Regions from separate parts of the Pseudoalteromonas sp. C2R02 genome, predicted to be linked through region 1. Evidence: predicted binding sites of a transcription regulator. Region 1 holds the regulator's gene; the other holds the start of a gene.
What was found. The regulator MetJ, encoded in region 1, represses methionine synthesis genes. The targets are predictions, from matches to a motif close to TAGACGTCTAGACGTCTA.
Positions count from the first base shown of each region.

Region 2: the regulator MetJ is predicted to act here: its motif matches at 5,650-5,667, upstream of thrA (bifunctional aspartate kinase/homoserine dehydrogenase I).

Region 1 is NZ_JAHKQC010000026.1:143,450-153,656, forward strand. Features, by position in the region: gene dnaB (replicative DNA helicase) at 1-1,280, opposite strand, end outside; gene KO527_RS09225 (DUF4097 family beta strand repeat-containing protein) at 1,407-2,348, opposite strand; gene KO527_RS09230 (hypothetical protein) at 2,365-2,862, opposite strand; gene KO527_RS09235 (RNA polymerase sigma factor) at 2,846-3,400, opposite strand; gene metL (bifunctional aspartate kinase/homoserine dehydrogenase II) at 3,635-5,995, opposite strand; gene metB (cystathionine gamma-synthase) at 6,081-7,256, opposite strand; gene metJ (met regulon transcriptional regulator MetJ) at 7,504-7,830, shown strand; gene KO527_RS09255 (NADP-binding protein) at 7,924-8,715, opposite strand; gene KO527_RS09260 (methyl-accepting chemotaxis protein) at 8,802-10,207, shown strand, end outside.
Region 2 is NZ_JAHKQC010000023.1:196,217-206,423, reverse strand. Features, by position in the region: gene ung (uracil-DNA glycosylase) at 1-592, opposite strand, end outside; gene thrC (threonine synthase) at 778-2,076, opposite strand; gene thrB (homoserine kinase) at 2,063-3,052, opposite strand; gene thrA (bifunctional aspartate kinase/homoserine dehydrogenase I) at 3,062-5,479, opposite strand; gene KO527_RS07770 (response regulator) at 5,732-6,097, opposite strand; gene KO527_RS07765 (ATP-binding protein) at 6,305-8,068, shown strand; gene rdgC (recombination-associated protein RdgC) at 8,307-9,215, shown strand; gene KO527_RS07755 (HDOD domain-containing protein) at 9,261-10,100, opposite strand.

The DNA.
Region 1 (10,207 bases):
TCAGCGGAGTCTTCGTTATAAACTTCATCACGGTATATAAACATGATTAAATCGGCATCCTGCTCGATTGAACCTGATTCACGTAAATCTGAGTTAATTGGACGTTTATCAGCTCTTTGCTCTAGTGTACGGTTAAGCTGAGAGAGCGCAACAACCGGGCATTCAAGTTCTTTTGCTAAGGCTTTTAATGAACGAGATATTTCACCAATTTCTAGGGTACGGTTATCCGCAAGGCTTGGCACTTTCATTAATTGCAGGTAATCGACCATGATCATGCTTACACCATCATGATCTCGTGCAATACGCCTAGCACGAGAACGCAACTCAGTAGGCGTTAAACCTGAAGAGTCATCAACAAACATTTTACCTTTTTCAATAAGTAAACCCATAGTGGATGATAAACGCGCCCAATCATCATCGTCTAACTGACCCGTTCTTACTTTTGTTTGGTTGATACGGCCAAGTGAGGCTAGCATACGCATCATGATTTGTTCTGACGGCATCTCTAGTGAAAAGATAATGACAGGCTTGTCTTGGGTCATTGCAGCATGCTCAGCAATATTCATTGCAAAGGTTGTTTTACCCATAGATGGACGTGCTGCTACTATGATTAAATCTGAATTTTGAAAACCACAAGTCATTTTATCTAAATCAGAATAACCAGAACTGATCCCCGTAATACCGTCTTGGGGTGATTGATATAACTCTTCTATTTTATCTACTGTTTTTTCTAGTATGGTATGAATACTTTGTGGGCCATCACTGCTTTTAGTACGAGATTCAGCAATTTTAAATACTTTACTCTCGGCTAAATCTAATAGCTCATGGCTTTCTCGACCTTCAGGATTAAAACCTGCTTCAGCAATTTCATTAGCCACGCCTATCATTTCACGTACAACAGCACGCTCACGTACGATATCAGCATAGGCTGAAATATTGGCAGCACTAGGGGTATTTTTAGCAATTTCACCTAAATAAGCAAAACCACCTATGCCTTCAAGTTGATTATTTTTTTCTAACGTTTCAGAAATGGTAATTAAATCTATCGGCTGATGTAAATCAACCAGTTTTTCCATTGCCTCAAAAATAAACTTATGCGTACGGGTATAAAAATCTTTGCCAACAACACGTTCTGCTACGCGATCCCATGCTTCATTATCTAGCATTAGACCACCTAAAACAGACTGCTCTGCTTCAATGGAATGCGGAGGAATTTTTAAAGTATCAATTTGTTTATCAAATTGCTTTTCAAATTTTTGAGACTTTTCGAACTTTGCCATTTCATCATACTAATAACTTCTAATATGGCTATTCTATCGACTCTGATTATCAGTTAATACTAAAATTTTAATTCAATAAAAAAAGCTGAGCTAAGCTCAGCTTTTTTATGTGATTTTAAAGCGAGTTTATAGTGCCTTAAGATTAATACGGCCACTAATTGTATCTATTTCAATATCTGCTTTACCACCTAACATTTCAAACTCTAATGAGCTTGAAGGTCCATATTTAGGTTTATTTACTTTATCACCAGTTAAGCTATTTCTAATTTTACCACCAGCATGAGATTCAATTTCAAATTTTGCCGATGCTTTTTCTGATAAATTTAACTGTACATTGCCGCTCACAGTTTCTATTTGCACTCTCGCATTATTTGAAAAGCTTGGAATAGATAAATCTAACTCACCATTTACAGTACTGATATCTAATCGCTGAATTGAGTCTGCGTGTAACTCTATTTCGCCATTTACATTTTCAATTCTAATATCTTCAGCTTGTGTTTTAGTTTCAATATCACCATTTACTGCATTAAAACGTAAACGTCCTTGAGAATCTGTATCATGAATACTGCCATTCACTGTTTCATAATGTATTTTTCCACCTAATGCTTTAGATCTAATGCCACCATTTACAGTTGTTAAATTTATTTTACCCGCTAATTTATGGGCTGATATATTACCATTAACAGTTTCAATGTCTGAGCCACCTTCCACTTGAGAAATATCAACATTGACATTAACACCCTCAAAATCTAAATCACTATTAATTGGCACATGGATCACTAAATTAGAACCTTCTCCTGAATTCCAACTTCGCATCTTTCTTGGCATTTTCACTTTAAAAATAGTTCGGTTACCTGAACTTTTAAATTCATAATCCAAAGCTTTATCATCTAACTCACCTGTTACTTTAACTTCGGACTTGTTCCAACCCTTAATTTGAACATCACCACGTTGATTTTCTATGATCACTTTGCCATTACTTGAAACAGATAATGTTTCATCTATTTTTTCACCTGCAAATGCAAAGGTACTTGAGATACTTAAAAGTGCTACCGCTATTAATTTCATTGTCATGGTTATTCTCCTAAATCTGTTGCCATTTTGGTTGGTGCACTCGATTAATCAGCTCCAACTGCTGTCTATATACTTGCGCTAGCATTCGTAATAATGTCGAATTTTGCGGTTCATTTTTTAAGGCTTGTTTAATTGCCGTTTCAGCTTGTTCTAAATCATCTAACTGAGACTGCCAATCATCTGTTAACGCTGGTTTTGCTTGATATTGCACTAAAAGCGCTTGTTTCTCTGTTTCAAATAACTGACTCATTGAAGCCACATTATTTATCTCACTACCTTCAGGTGATATCTGTGTATTAGATAAAAAGTTAATGCTTAACAGTACCGCTGCAAAACATGCTGCTATAACAGACAGCTTTGTAAAATGATTATTTACTTTAGGTTTATCGTTAAAGTCTATTGCACGATCTATCCCTTGCCATAAATCTTTTTTAGGCTGAATTTCTTCAGGCATCTTTTCTAAAGAGTGTTTTAAAAAATTATCAAAATCTTTATTGCTCATCTTCATACCACTCCTTTAATAAATTACGTGCGCGATGATATTGCGCTTTGCTTGAGCCAACTGCCATATTCAAAATAGTTGCAATCTCTTCATGGCGATAACCCTCTACGGCATACAATACAAATACCATTCTTGCTCGTTCTGGTAATCGTAATATCAACTTGTCTAAGCCATTTAAGTCGTGTTCGTCTTCAATCGCTTGTTCATCCATGCCTGCATCTTCAGTACTGACGACTTTTTGCAACCAACTTTTTTGCTTTCGTATATAGCTAATCGTGATATTTGCCGTCACACTATGTAACCAAGTTGAAAATTTTGACTTGCCATCAAAGTTTGCAATTTTTTGCCACAATTGAACAAATACTTCCTGTGATGCATCTTCAGCTGTTGATTTATCAGCGGTTAAACGTAAACACAACGCATATACCCTACTAATATATTGATTATAAAGTTGTTCGAAAGCAGATCGATCGCCTTGCTGTACAGAAGCAATCAATTGTTCTTCTTGTACTGCAGCAAACCTTTGCTCGGCTTTAATTAACATTTAAAGTCACCCAAATAGTCCCTTGAATTAGTTTTTATAACGTATTAAGTTGCTTTAATGTATTAGACGCTTGCTTGGTAGGAAAAGGTTTAAACAAAAATAAATTATTTTTTAAAACATCATACTTAAAAACAAAAATGCGACTAATAACCCAGCAATAAATAATTATTGAGTGAGTACATTAATCGCATTAATTTATTTTTAAAAGTAATTAATTCTTTTAAAAGCCTAAAATTACTTTACTAAAGAATTAGTTAACCAGTATAAATCAGAATGAATACCTGCTGCTGTTACTTCTTTACCGGCACCTGGGCCTTGAATAACAAGTGCATTTTCTTGGTACCACTGACTATTTATTACAAAAATATTATCACCCGCTTTTAATGTTGCTAAAGGATCGTCTTTAGCAACGGCTGATAATCCAACTTTAGCAATCAATTTATTTTCAGTTAGGTTAAGTTCTGCAACATATCTCAGTACTAAGTTATCTTTTGCAGCATTTGATAGCTTTTCATCCATATAAACATCAAGTACATCTCGTTTATCTAAAAATGACTGCCAATCTCCTTGGGTTAATTCTAGTGGCATCATAGGTGTGAGCTCAATATCATCTAAATCTAGCGATAAACCCACTTCCCTTGCAAGGATAAGTAATTTACGTTGCACATCTCGACCAGATAAATCTTCTCTTGGATCTGGCTCAGTATACCCCATGCCTTTTGCTTGTAATAATAGCTCTGAGAAAGGTGCTGCACCATCATACTCACAACACAACCACGATAAAGTACCAGAGAAAACACCAGACAAACGCTCAACTTTATCACCTGAGTGTTGTAAGTCGTTTAATGCAAAGTTAATTGGTAAGCCTGCACCCACACTTGTATTGTATCGCCACTTTAAATTACGCTCAGATAGTTTTTCTCTTAAGCTATCATACCAAGATGTTTGCGCAGTACCTGCGTATTTATTAGCACTGATCAAGTGGCAATTTTGCGATGCAAAATCAGGATATAGCAAACTAAATTCTTCGCTAGCAGTAATATCAATCACCACTTTATGCTCATAATCTAACTGTTCAAGCTGATTTATCAATGTTTCTTTCTCATAACTAACAGCTGTATTTTGCCACTGTGGTTGCCAATCAGATAACGCGATACCATCAGTATTAAATAACATACTTTTACTACGTACTAATCCAACCAGTTTTACTGGGATCAGTTGATTTAAACGTATTAGTTGCTGTTCTAACTGCTCAATAAAGGTTGCGCCTACATTGCCTAAACCTGCAACAATAACAGCTAATTCTTGTGAATCACTGATCAATTCATCATGTAATACGGTTAATAAATCCGTATCAAAAGCTTGCTCACATAATACTAAACCATACTCATTGCCTAAAAGGTCTTTTTGAGAAAAGGCAAAACGCACATTAATATTATATTTTTGCAGCAGTTTACTTGCTTGCTCTGTTAATTGCTGTGCAACTGAGTTTGGACAAACAATTCCTAAACCAAACAAGTTAGATTCAATTAAATTTGCACGCCCTGATAAATGATTAATCACTGTATGGGTATAAGATGCCGGAATTAATAAATAAGTATCACCATCAAGGTCAAAGTGATGCAAACTATGCTGAATAAGTTGGCTTAGCTCACCAATCTCTCCATCTGCTAATTCTTCTATTTTCACCAAGTCATGATTATCTAAAGTTGTTAAAAAGTGCTTTTGTTTTGCGCTACCTTTTTTAACGATTTCAGTACCACCACTATGACTATCAAAGCTGCTTCTAACAACTAGCTTAATATCGGTTTCTTTTAATGGGGTTAATGTTTTAGCATGTAGTACAGGATTGCCTAATCTTGCCAATAGGTTTGCTTGCTCTCGGCACACTTTTGAATATTTTATAGCATGTTTAACTTTTCTTGGATCAGTACTGTAAACACCTTGGGTATCAGTCCAAATAGTCACACTTTGCGCATTACAATAACGCGCGATTAATGTTGCGCTATAGTCACTACCATTTCGCCCTAAAGTAACAGTTTCACCATCAATATCTTTAGCAATAAAACCCGTCACTACATTAAATTGCAGTGCATTTAAAACTTCACAACTTTTTTGATTAGTGTCATGCTGAAGCTGACCATCTTTTAATAACAGTAAATCTCTGGCATCAAAAGAGTGTGCTTTATAATCTAGCTGCGTTAAATATTGCGCTAATAGCCTTGAAGACCATACTTCACCATGCGCTAAAAGCTGTGCTTCTATTAACTTATTTTGTTGTGCTAATTGAGTTATTGCATCTAACTCAATATTTAATTTACCTAACGCATGAACTTGTTGCTCATCAATTAACAGTTCACTTATCAATTCTACTTGATGGTTTTTTAATAATTTAACAACATCGCAAATGCCTTGTGCATCATTTTGCTGATAACACTGCCATAGCTTAACAAGTGTATTTGTCGTTTTACCTGCAGCAGAAACTACAATTGAGTCACCTAATTGACAATGACTAATTATAATATTCGCTACCGCATGATATCGCGCTGCAGAACTTAGGCTAGAGCCACCAAATTTATGTACTGATTTATTCATTTCAATTTACCAAATAGCTTCATTAGCAGAAGTTAAGCACTTAACATTTGCAATATTTATATCATTTACAGTGTAATTTAGATTCTTAAGATTTTGAACCTACACCGGGTTTTGTTGCTTCAAAAGTACGTTCTAAATCATTTATTAAATCTTGAACATCTTCAATTCCCACTGAAACTCGGATCATTGTATCGCCCACGCCGGCTTCCAATCTTGCGGTTGCATCCATACCTGCATGAGTCATAGTTGCAGGATGACAAATTAGGCTTTCAACACCACCTAAGGATTCAGCTAAAGTAAATTGCTCAACACTTGTTAAGAATTTTGCTGAGTCGTTAATATCACCTTTAATATCAAAACTCACCATACCGCCAAAACCTTTTTGTTGTTTTTTAGCGAGTTCATGTTGTGGATGAGATTTTAAACCTGGGTAATATACTTGTTCAACATATGGGCTTTTTTCTAAATACTCAGCAACAGCCATCGCATTTAGCTCATGCTGTTTAATTCTCACATTTAATGTGCGAATACCACGTAAAGTCAGGTAGCTATCAAAAGGCGCACCTGTAATACCGATATTATTTGCCCACCAAGCAAGCTCAGCACCTAACTCTGCTGTTTTAGCGATTACAGCTCCGCCAACAACGTCAGAGTGCCCATTAATGTATTTAGTTGTTGAATGCACAACAATATCTACACCTAATTCCATTGGATTTTGTAATGCAGGTGATAAAAATGTATTGTCGGCAGCCACTAAAGCGCCGCACTGCTTAGCGGTTGCAACCACTTTACTGATATCTGTTAAACGTAATAACGGGTTACTTGGTGTTTCTATCCATATAACTTTGGGTTTGATATTAAGAATTTCATCAAAACTTGCATCTAATGTGAAGTTAACGATTTTTAATTTTAATAAACCGCGTTTTTCTAAACTTGTGAATAAACGGTAGCTACCACCATAACAGTCGTGTGGGATCACTAAAGTATCTGTAGATGATAATAGTTGTGTAATTAAATGCACTGCAGCCATTCCTGTTGCAGTAATAATGCCTTTTTCTCCACCTTCTAATTCAGCTAAAGTTTCAGCAAGAATGTCTCTTGTTGGATTGCCGCTGCGTCCATAATCGTAAGCACGCTTTTTATCAAAGTCAGCAAATGAATAAGTAGTTGATAAATAAAGAGGCGGAACCACTGCACCGTGATGCTTATCTGCTTCGATGCCTTTTCTTACAGCTGTTGTTGCTTTTTTTACTTGAGTCATTTTTAATACCTACAACCAATTAGATGTTTAGACGTCTAAAAGGTTAATTCAATAAGTTTGGGAAGTCAAAACTTTTATCCATCTAAATAGCTAAACATCTTAAATTTGACTATCTTAGATAAATAGATAAAATTTCGAGTCAATAAAACAATTAAAATTACATAAAGTAGTTCTATTAGACTAGTCAGATTAGTATAATTTAGCTCGACAACAAAAGCGCGGTTTGAATAAAAGGCAATTTAAGTATATGGCAACAAAATGGAATGGTGAATATGTTCACCCATACGCAGAACATGGTAAAAAATCAGAGTTAGTTAAAAAAATAACTGTTTCGATTCCATTAAGTGTTTTAAAAGTACTTACTGACGAAAGAACACGTCGACAAGTAAATAACTTGCGTCATGCAACAAACAGTGAATTACTGTGTGAAGCATTTTTACATGCATTTACTGGACAGCCACTACCCAATGATGAAGATCTGAAAAAAGATAATCCAGATCACATTCCAGCTGAAGTTAAAAAGATAATGACTGAAATGGGTTTAGAATTACCCTTTATGGAAGATGAAGATTAATTATTTTCAGCTTTAGCTAAAGTAAAATATTAAGTCCATATAATAAAAAAGCCAATTAATTTTAATTGGCTTTTTTATGCGGATAATTCAGATTTAGCAATTTTCCATGGCTTTAAATAAGCACGTATATTGATATTCAAATTCTAATTGAGTTATTTTGCTACCATCAATAATTCTATTCTCAACCGTATTTAACGAATAAGTAGGGGCTTTTACTTCTAATTGTGAGCAGGCTTGTTGGTAAAATTCTTGTTTTGTTGGATGATCAGGACTGGCTAGATTAAAAAGCTGTTTTGGTGTTTGCCATTGTTTTAATAAACAAATAATACCAGCCATTACATCTGTTTGATGAACCATATTAACCGCCGCCAAAGCGCTACTTCTTAGATGTTTACCAGACACAAACTTACCAGGATGACGTTTAGGACCAATTAACCCAGCTAAACGTACAACCTTACCTAAATCAGCTAACTGTAATACTTTTTGCTCTGCTTGATTAAGCAACTTTTGGCGCTCTGTAACTAAAGTTAATGTGCTTAATTCATTATATTCAACTGATGCATTTGGATAAATACCCGTTGAAGAACATAATAAAAAACCTTTCATTTTAAGTTTTATTGCAAGATCAATCGCCTGGTTTAAACTCTCGATATAGTTATCTCTTGGTGTGATACAACACACCCAATATGCTTCCTCTAAACTAATATTGTGCTCTAAGTCATTTTGATTATTTACATTAAAGTAATGAATCTGCTTTTCATTTGCTAATTTTTTTGAGCGGCAAGTCTCTTGAGTAATAACTCCAATCTGTTGTAAATTGGTACTTAATTTACTACCAAGCCACCCAGAACCTAAAATAACAACATTTACGGGCTTATTTTCCATTAACATTCCATCAATATACTAGCAGTTTTAAGGGATATATGATTATATTACCACTATCTAATTCTCGTTGTACTGTTGTGTTAATTATGATCCAAAACTTATCTATTCGAAAAAAAATTCTCTTTTTGATTGGTGGCACGATTGCTGTGCTACTTATAATGGCTTCATTCTTTTTAGTAAATCATATTGCTTCTTTATCTCGTAGCTCAATCGAGAGTGAAGCAAAACAATATGTACAATCAGAACAACAATCCATCGAATCTTATTTTGCTCAATATGGCAAGATTGTAGAAACATTCGTAACAAATCCATACTTAGTTAACTGGTTTGAAAATTGGACAGCCAGAGAAAGTGATTTAGCGCTTGCCGACGGTTATGATGCTGTAAACCAAGATATGGTACGTATTAGTGGCAATGACGATAATATTTTATCTGCATTTTTTGCCTCAGGCATAACGGGTGAGTATTTTAAAGAAAATGAGCGAACCACCTTCTATAACGGCCAGCCCTATTACGCCTATAAACGAGGTTGGTGGCAAGAAGCCATGCAAATTAATAGCCTTTACGTTGGCGCTTTATCAGTTGATTTAACAACGGGTAATGTTTCTGCAGTTGTTCAACAACCAGTTTATAGTCCAAATAACAAATTAGTGGGGGTTGCTGGTGTTGATCTTCAGTTAAACAAAATCGCTGACATGATTGAAGATATTAATTTCAACAATAAAGGCTTTGGCTTTTTATTAGATAACCAACAAAAAGTTGTTCACTTATCGAAAAAAACACAACATCAATTATCCATTACAGATGAAAGTGATAGAGGCAAAGAAGGATTAGATGCACTCGAAACACAATTTGATAATACCTCTGGATTTAAACAACTAAACTCTGAAATGAAAAATAACCTGAACGGCACAAATATAGTGACTTTTAAAGGCGAAGAGTATTATGTTGTTTATCGTCGCTTACAACTTGAAAAGCCAGTTCTTGATTGGTACGTTGGATTATTAGTACCAATGAAGTTAATTGAAGAACCTGTTAAGCAAGCTGTATTCACTACTAGTATGGGTGTACTGGTTATTTTATTAATTATCGCAGCTGTTATTTTTTGGGCGACACAGATGATCAGTAAACCGATTAGTGATTTAACGCATGTGATGCGAGATATTGCCTCAGGTGACGGTGACTTAACTAAAAAAATTGACATAAATCGCACTGATGAAGTTGGCCAATTAGCATCTCATATGAATAGCTTTATTACTAAACTGCATGCATTATTGCTAAAAACAGCCAGTCAAGCTGAGCAAGTTGGCGTTGCATCTGAACATTTAAGTCAAGTGTCTTATGAAACCAACAGTGAAATACAACAAGAAAAGGAGCAAGTGGATAGTGTCAGTACTGCTGTAACTGAAATGGCTTCTACTGTATTAGAAATTTCACGCAACGCACAAGAAACAAACTCAGCAGCTGCAGAGGTCCAAAACCTTACTAAGGT
Region 2 (10,207 bases), on a different contig from region 1:
TACAACCAAAAAAACCACGGTATGCAGATAATGGCGATGGATGTACACCTTTTAATACATGGTGTTTTGTGTCATCAATATTTTTACCTTTTTTATGAGCATGTGCCCCCCACAGTAAAAATATAATACCTGACTTTTCTTGATTAAGTGTTTCAATCACTTTATCAGTAAATTTTTCCCAGCCTAAACTTTTATGAGAATGCGCTTTTCCTTGCTCTACAGTCAATACCGTATTTAAAAGTAATACGCCCTGCTGTGCCCAAGACTGTAAATAACCATGCTCTGGAATAATAAAATCTTCGATATCAGTGGCTAACTCTTTATACATATTCACTAAAGAAGGCGGCGTTTTAACACCAGGTAAAACTGAAAAACACAAACCATGTGCTTGCCCTTCTCCGTGATACGGATCTTGACCTAAAATCACAACCTTCACATCATCAAACTTAGTTGCATCAAATGTACTAAAAACGTCTTTATCACATGGAAAAACTTCAACACCTTCAGCTCTTCTTTGACTTACATACTCAAATGTTTCTTTTAAATAATCTTTTTTTGATTCTGAATCGATTAGTTTTGACCAACTCATCATAATATAAATGTGCTCCGCAGCTTTATTTAAGGCCATTGCATGGCTAGATAAGGAATAGGCTATTAGTTTATCAGAATGTACTTATCTATCACGTTAGTTTAAGCATAAAAAAACCACTCAATACAATTAAGTGGTTTTTATTATGAATTTCGTCAAATAGTGACTATCAATAAAACTGCGCTTTATTAAGCAAGCTTAGCTAATATCGCTTCTCTTAATACATAGTAATCATTAACTAAATCTTCAGCTAAACAAGGCTGTGCGAGTGCATCTGCCAAAGGTTTTGGCATATCTAACTCTATATTTAGAATATCTTCAACGCTTTCTTTAAACTTAGCAGGATGTGCTGTTGATAAGAAAATACCAACACCATCATCTGCCATATCACGTTTTAAACCTTCATAAGCGATTGCAGTATGAGGTTCTGCGATATAGCCTTTTTGATGTACTTCTGTCATTACAACTTGTGTTTGTGCCTCATCAACTGTTTGTGAATAGAAGTTATCATATGAGAACCAGTTATTATCTAACATCGTTTGTACACGAGGCCAGTTATTTGGGCGGCTCACATCCATTGCATTTGATAATGATTCTTTAGTATCTACAGGAGACCATTCTTTGTTTGCAATAAAACGTGGCACGGTATCATTTTGATTTGTTGTTGCAGACAATTTATCTACTGGTAAACCGATAACAGAACCTATCATAGCAGCACATACGTTACCAAAGTTACCACTTGGAACAGAGATATGCGCTTTAGCACGTTTTTCTTTCGGCAACTGCGCTATTGCTTCAAAGTAATAACAAACCTGAGCAACCAAACGACTGATATTGATTGAGTTTGCAGAGTTTAATCCTAAACGCTCTTTTACTTCATCATCTAAGAATGCTTGTTTAACCAGTGATTGACAATCATCAAAACAGCCATCTACTGCATAACAGTGAATATTTTCACCTAACGTTGTAAATAGCTTCTGCTGAGCGAGTGATACTTTCCCTTTAGGGTATAAGATCACAACATCAATGTTCTCTTTTTTATAAAAAGCGTGAGCAACAGCAGCCCCCGTATCACCACTTGTTGCTGTTAGGATAGTTGTTTTTCCATCTTTATTGAATGTCGCTAAACATTCAGCCATAAAACGACCACCAAAATCTTTAAATGCTAGAGTTGGACCGTGAAAAAGCTCAAGACAATGCATGTTTTCTTCAACTTCAACGAGTTTCACATCGAAGTTAAATGCATTTTTCACCATTTGTGCAACAGTATCTTTTGGTAATTCATCACCAATTAAGTGAGATAAAATAACACTACTTCTAGTTACAAAGTCTAAATCTAATAAAGCATCAATCCCTTGTGGGAAAGAGTTTTCTATTTTCTCTAATTTAATTGGAAAAAATACACCTTGATCACGACCTAAGCCTGTTTTTACAGCTTCAACAAATGAAACCTGTTGTGAGTTATCTTTTAAATTATGCAGTTTCATCTGCTTCTCCATTTATTTCGTGTGAAGCCAGCTCTCTTGTCCCAGCTTCATCTAACTGACATATATGACAAAAACCTTCGTCATTTATATAATTTTTTTGTAACCAATCAGCACATAAATTTGCTTCTTCGATATTTGTACACACAGCAAATAATGTAGGTCCTGCACCTGATATGCTCATAGCCTTGGCACCGAGCTCAGGTAAAGCTTGTTTTGCTTCACTAAAACCTTTGATTAAAGGTGCGCGATGCGGCTCTGCAACATCATCTTGCATCAATTCTAGTGCTTTTTGATATTCTCCAGCTTGACCACTTGATTGTAATAGCGCTATAAAAGCAGATAAACGCTGGGCAAATTCTACACTTTGGTGCATACCCAGTTGTTTAGGTAATACTGAACGTGCTTTAGATGTATTTAATGAAAAACCAGGGAAAGCAACAACATAATACCACTCTTTTGGTACTGATATTTCAATTGAACGACCAGGGATAAGCTCACCCGTTAGCTGCAATCCACCTAAATAACATGGGCTAATATTATCGTAATGGCGACCACCGCTTACTATGGCTTCAAAGTCAGCCATGAGTTCAATTAACTCATCTTGGCTTAGCTGAGTTTTAGCAAATTTATCAAGTGCAGCAAATGTTGCTACAACAGAACACGCACTTGAACCTAAACCTGAACCTATAGGTAAGTTCTTTTGTAATTCAAGCCTTACCGCTTGCATATCCGGTTTTATATTTTTCTTAAAGTGCAATAAACATAAGTAAGATAAGTTTTCATTAGCTTCACCCGGCAGCTTATCTGCATAAGCACCTGTACATACAAACTCATCCTGCTCTGATGCAGTTACTTTTACAACATCGCCTAGTAACTCGCCTGTTATAGGTTTTAATGCCGCACCTAAAGAATCAAAGCCAACTGCAAAGTTACCAATTGAAGCGGGTGCATACACATGTAAGTTATTTTCTGACATGATGAACTCCTAACGTGATAGCGTTTTTAATATATCAGCAAATACACCTGCTGCAGTTACTTCAGCACCTGCACCATAACCACGAATAACAAATGGTTTTGGTTGGTAGTATTGGCTTAAAATTGCTAATGCATTTTCGCCATCACGGATATCGTTTAGTGCATGTTCCTTCGTTACCGCTTCAATACCCACTTTACAGTGACCATCTTTAATTGTACCAACATAGCGTAAAACTTTACCTTCAGATGCCGCAGCCTTAACTTTATCGTTAAATTGCCCATCTAATTTTGGCAGCTCTGTCATAAACTCTTCTACAGAGCACTCTTCACAAAAGCCTTCAGGCACAACTGATTCAACTTCGATATCTGATAACTCAAGCTCTAATCCTGATTCACGAGCAACAATTAATAACTTACGTGCGACATCAGTACCCGATAAATCATCACGCGGATCAGGTTCAGTAAAGCCACTGTCTTTTGCTTTTTGAGTTGCTTGTGAAAGTGTTAAACCATCTTCCAACAAACCAAACATGTAAGATAATGAACCCGAAAGTATGCCGCTAAAGCTAATTAATTCATCACCTGCGCCAAACAATAATTGTAAGTTATCTAATACAGGTAGACCTGCACCAACGTTTGTTTCATACAAAAATTTACGATTATTCTTCAAACTTGATGCTGTTAACTCGTGGTAATAAGCTTGAGAACTTGTATTGGCCTTTTTATTAGCGGCAACAACATGGAAGCCAGCTTCAAAGTAAGATAAATATTGATCTGCTAATACAGATGAAGAGCTACAATCTACAATTACAGGGTTGATCAAATGATTTTGCTTAACAAACTTTTCTAATGTTGCGATATCAAAAGACTGTTCAGAGTCAGCCAACTGCCCTTGCCAATTAGTAAAGCTAACACCTTCTTTGTCTAGTAGTAATTTTCTAGAGTTTGCTACGCCATAAAGATTAAGTTTAATATTTCTCTTTTCTAACCAAGCTTGTTGTTTTTCTAACTGCTTAACTAGCTCTGCACCTACTAAACCACAACCTAATAGGAATACGTCAATTGAAGGTATATGAGTGAAAAAGTTTTCGTGACATACTTTAACTGCATCATTGCATAATTCGCCATCAATCACAGCTGAAATGGCACTTTCTGTAGAATCTTGTGCAATAGCGACGATATTTACTTGTGCTTGAGATAGAGAACCAAAGAACTTAGCAGCTAAACCTTTGTGCGCTTTCATGTTGTCACCAACAAGCGTGACAATTGCTAAGTCTTTTCTAACTTGAATCGGTTCAATTAATGCCGCTTTCGATTCAAGTTCAAGTGCTTGCTCTAACGCATTTAATGCAAGCTGTAAGTCTTCTTCATGAACACAAAAACTAATACTGAATTCACAAGATGATTGTGTGATAAGAACAATTGATACATCATCTTTTGCTAAGGCATCAAATACACGCGATGCCATGCCGACTTTGCCTTTCATGCCAGGGCCTGAAACAGTCAGCATCGCTAAATCTTCTAAACTCGATAATGCCTTAACCGTTTTATCATCACCGGCAACGTCACTTATCAAAGAGCCAGGTGCATCTGGGTTATGGGTATTTTTTATTTCACAAGGAACAGACGCTTTCGCACAAGGAAGAATTGTTTTAGGGTGTAATACTTTTGCACCGAAATAAGATAACTCCATCGCTTCTTTATATGAAAGATTATCTATTTTTACAGCTTTAGTGATAAATCTTGGGTCGGCACTGTAAACGCCATCTACATCTGTCCATATTTGACAAACATCGGCTTCTACACTGGCAGCAGCAATTGCTGCTGAGTAATCAGAGCCATTGCGACCAAGCGTTGTTAACTCACCTTTATCATTGCTCGCAGTAAAACCAGGCATAATATAAACTTTGCTTGGTGCCTGAGACATTTGCAGTTTAAAACCTTCTTTAGATGCTGAAACACTTGCTACGGCATCTAAATAACCGCCTTGAGATGAGATACATTGAGTTGCATCTAAATAAGTCGGTTTAAACTCAACTAATAATGCTTGCATTAAAGCGACACTGATACGCTCGCCAAAGCTGATCACAAAAGCTTTTACCGCATCTGGACATAAACCTAACAATGCAACACCTGATAGCTTTTGTTGTAATTGTGAAAAATCAGGCCAGTTTAATATTTCAAAACCTGCTTGTTCAACTTCTTGTTTAAGATTATCGCTGCGCTCAACAAGTGCAGTCCATTGAGTTTCAAATGGTTGACTGTCTTGAGCTAACTCAGCCAGTTCAACTAAACTATCAGTCATGCCTCCTGGCGCAGATAATACTAATAACATCTCTGATTTAAGCTGTGATTTAACTAAGCTTGCCACTTTACTTAAACATTCATAATTGGCTAAAGATGACCCACCAAATTTTAATACTCTCATTATTCCCCATTCCCCGTTCTATAAATTCAAAAATTAAAAGGCTAAAAACAAAAAAGGCCTGAGCTCTTGGGGAGCACAGGCCTTTTTTCTATGTGTACAGACCTATGCCACTATCCTGAAAGGATGTTGGTTGTAATAATAATTGAGGTCAATACAAAATTTATAGCGTTCATACGTCTAGACTGCCTGAACTTAGGTTGTTATGTCAATGTAAAAATAAGAATAATTTATCTATTTTAGATCTAAGGAAGCTTACTTGATGCCAAATTTATGCAAAGTTGAAATTAATTCATCTTTAGAGACTGGTTTTTCAATGAAGTTTAAAGCGCCAAGCGCTTTTACTCTTTGCTTCATTTCAGGTTGAATATCTGCGGAAATAACAACGGTGAAACATTCTATTTTTTCAGATTTAATGGTTTCAAGTACACCTACACCATCAATAATAGGCATCGTTAAGTCTAAACATAATAAGCCTACTTCTTGATTGCGTAAAATGTCTAATGCTTCTTGCCCATTACTTGCTTGCATAAAGTGAAATATATCATTGTCTTTGAGAATACGGATCACTTGCTTACGGGCGACCATAGAATCATCACATACTAGAACTGGAAATATCATGTTATTTTTACATTTGCCTTTAAAACAGCACTATTAAAGCGAAATAAAGTGCCGTAATAGTCTCACACATGTTTCATTGATTGAACTAGATATTTCATGGTTTTGATATAAACTATAAAAATATTTGATAAAGCAGCAATTTTTATTTATTTTTGCTATGTTTATATAGCGCTTTGTAAAACTAATTAAAGGAATTTCAGTTAATTCATGTTACAAAAAAGCCTTTCAAAAAAATTATTAACAAATGTATTGTCAGTATATTTTTTACTGACATTTATTGTGACATGTGGCCAAGTTTTTGCTGAATATTATAATGCAAAAGACTTTATCCGTGATGAATTAACAACTCTGCAAAAAACCTTTTCCGGTAGTTTAACTCGCGCTATTTGGGAGTTAAATACACAACAAACAGTAACAATCGCAGAAGGTTTATTAGCGATACCATCAATTGAAGGCATCATCGTCAGAGACGATAGTGGTGAAGTGATTTCACAACTTGGTCGTTCTTTAGATATTGTAGAGCTATACAGTGAACAGCTAGTTCAGCATTCATCACTTATTGAAGATGCGCCATCTGGACTGTTTGGTTACACTTTCCCACTTATCTTTGAATTTTCTGGTCGTGCAACGCAGGTTGGTGATGTCACTTTATTCTCCAGTCGAGAAGTTGTTTTAAGCCGTATCATGATATCAATATACTTTTTGATCGGTAATGCCTTTATAAAAACCACCTTCCTCATTATTTTATTCTTATTAGCCTTTAGGCGTTTATTAACTGAACCTCTGACCGATTTAACACAACAAATCGAAGACTTAGAATTAGATGATTTAGAAGGCCGAAAACTTGAAATCCATACCAGAGAACATAACGAACTTAAAATAATGGAACTATCATTCAATAATATGATAGACAAAATTACGGACTATAAAGCGCAGTTAGAATCAACGCAAAAAAAATTATTGGAAAGTAATGAAAAACTCGACCAACAAAATCTAGTATTAGAGCAAGAAGTAGCCAGAAAAACCTCAACATTAAGTCAAGCCATGATGGACTTGCAGCAACAAAAGTACGAATTGGAAAAACAGAAAATTACTCTAACCGAAGAAATTGAATTACGAAAAGATACAGAACAAGAATTAAGAACCAAGCATAATGAATTACAGCGTTATATTGATGAATTAAACCAAGCACAAGAGCGCTTAGTTAGTTCTGAGAAAATGGCAGCATTAGGTGGTTTAGTTGCAGGTATTACTCATGATATAAATACACCCGTAGGTATAGGTGTTACTGCGACCTCTTTTTTACAAGAACGCCTCATACAAATAGAAACTGCATATAAAGAAAAAACGCTCTCCCCTAAAGCGCTTGAGGACTTTATTAATGATGCAATGCAAAGTACTGGACTACTGACAACAAACTTACAGCGTGCTTCTGAACTTGTTGCTAGTTTTAAACAAATCGCTGTAGATCAAGCTAGTGAAGCCGTAAGAACGATAAATATCAAAGATTATTTAAAAGAAATTATACGTTCATTGCATCCAAAACTTAAAACAACCCAACATAAAATAAATCTCGATTGCCCTGAGGATTTAATTTTAAACTTGCCTGCAGGTGCGATAAGCCAAATATTTACAAATCTAATAATGAATTCAATTATTCATGGATTAGAAGGTGTCACTTTAGGTGAAATTAATATAACCATTACCGAAGATAATGACTTAGTGAAAATTAAATTTAAAGACAATGGCAAAGGTGTTGAATCATCTCAACTCTCTAAACTATTCGACCCATTCTTTACAACTAAGCGTGATCAAGGTGGTAGCGGATTAGGTACACATATTGTTTTTAACTTAGTAAAACAAACCCTATCAGGTGATATTGAGGTAAGTTCTAACTTAGGTGAAGGTTTAACTTATGATATTTCATTTCCAAAAAACATGCCTACTCCTATGAGTATTTTCACTGAGTAATGTGAACAACTTAATCATCAAGGCTTAAATCTATCCATGATTTAAGCCCGTTAATAATTAACTTTGTTTAATTAGTTTATTTTTCAAACTAATTCCTGCTTCATCAATTTATTCTCTTTCTTTGTCTTAAATAAACTTGTTATTATGGCGAATATCCAAGCCACAGAATGTGAATTCAGCTTAATATAGTTAAGTGGCTTAACTTATCCAATTGGTATTAAATATTAGGAATATATATATGTGGTTTAGTAACCTGATTTGTTACAAATTTAAGCAAGACATTTCATACCAACAAGAAGAATTCGAAAAAGCATTAGAGCAAGATATTTTTCGCCCATGTGGCAGCCAAGATTTAAGTACTTTTGGTTGGACTAAAGCACTTGGTAAGCATGGTCAAATGCTGTCTCACTTCTCACAAAAATCTATCTTAGTATGTGCAAAGCGTGAAGAAAAAGTGCTACCAGCAGCGGTTGTAAATGAGCTAGTTGCAGAAAAAGTAGAGCAAATAGAAGCTGAAGAAAACCGTCCTGTTAAGAAAAAAGAAAAAGACGAAATCAAAGAAAACTTATTACATAGTTTACTACCTCAAGCATTTAAAAAGTCTAGCCTACAATTTGCATTTATTGACTTAGAAAAAGGCTGGTTAGTTGTAAACTCAGGTAGCTTTAATAAAGCTGAAGAATTACTTGCGTTATTACGTAAATCTCTAGGTAGCCTTCCTGTTGTACCTGCATTTGTGAATTTCGATTTAGGTTTATTTTTAACTGATTGGTTAAGCAAAATGGCACCACCTGCAGGCTTTGAAATTGGCTTAGACGCTGATTTGCAAGAACCTGATGAAAATGGTGCTCAAGTTAAATTAAAACAACATGACTTATCATCTGATGAAGTTCAAAATCACCTTGAGAATGGCAAGCAAGTAACTAAACTCGCTTTAGATTGGAATGAACGCATCAAATTTATGTTAGTTGAAGACGGCAGCATTAAACGTATTAGTTACTCTGAAGTATTAAAAGACGAAAATGCCGATATTCCAAAAGAGGATATGCTGGTAAAACTTGACGCTGACTTTATGCTAGCAAGTGAAGAATTAAAGTTAATGCTTGAAGATCTATTATCTAGTTTAGGCGACGCTGAAGAAGAATAGATATAAAAAGGTGACAATTGTCACCTTTTTACTTATTTATTTCGATTAAGAAAATGCTGATTTGACATCGTTACGAATATTTAAGTAATCATCTTCTTGTAACATCTCTATTGAAGGGATAATGCCCTTTTCGACATAAGAGCCTAACATTTCATCTTTATTACTGACTTTCAACACGCCTTCTTTTATCGCACCAATACGGATAAAGTCTACATAACACGCGTTACTCGGGCGATAATTAGGGTTTGACCAACTTTCAGCAACTTCAACAAAATCATCAGTAAAGCCCCAAGCTCGCATAATTGAACCGCCGATTTTACCGGCAAGTTTTTTAATTGCTAAAGCTAAAAATGCAGGGTTGGCAAAAACTTCTGGATGACGCTCTGCTTCAGTTAAAATAGGTAAAACGCCAATATTATAAACAAGCGCAGCTAAAGTGATGGTATCTAAGTTTAGTGAAGTATGTTTATTATTTTTCACATAAATTTGAAGTAAAGCAATCGCACTAGAAGCAACTTCTAAGGTTTTTTGCCAAGATTTATCTAAATAATTTTTTACTAAATCATTTTGAGATACAAACAGTTGCTCCATTGCCATTGCGGTTGCAATATTCTTTATTTGCCTTAAACCAATTCGTGTAACAGCCTGATTTAATGTTGATACTTTAACTGTCCTTCCTAAAAAGGCACTGTTTGATATTTTAATCATTCTTGCAGCGAGAGCTGGATCCTGACCGATAACATCTGCCATTTCCATCAAGTTAACATCAGGGTCATCAGCAGACTCCCTGACCTTAACAGCAATTTCAGGCAAAGTCGGTAATACAAGTGTATCGTTATTAATTTTTTCAATTAAGATCGTAAGTAATGCATTCTCAGTTGACATAAACCCATTTCCTTTTGCTATCCCACACTTGGGAATATAATTTTTATTATCTATCTCAAGTATTGACTAAGTTCACGATAAAGTTAAGAAAAATTTAAATGTTTTTT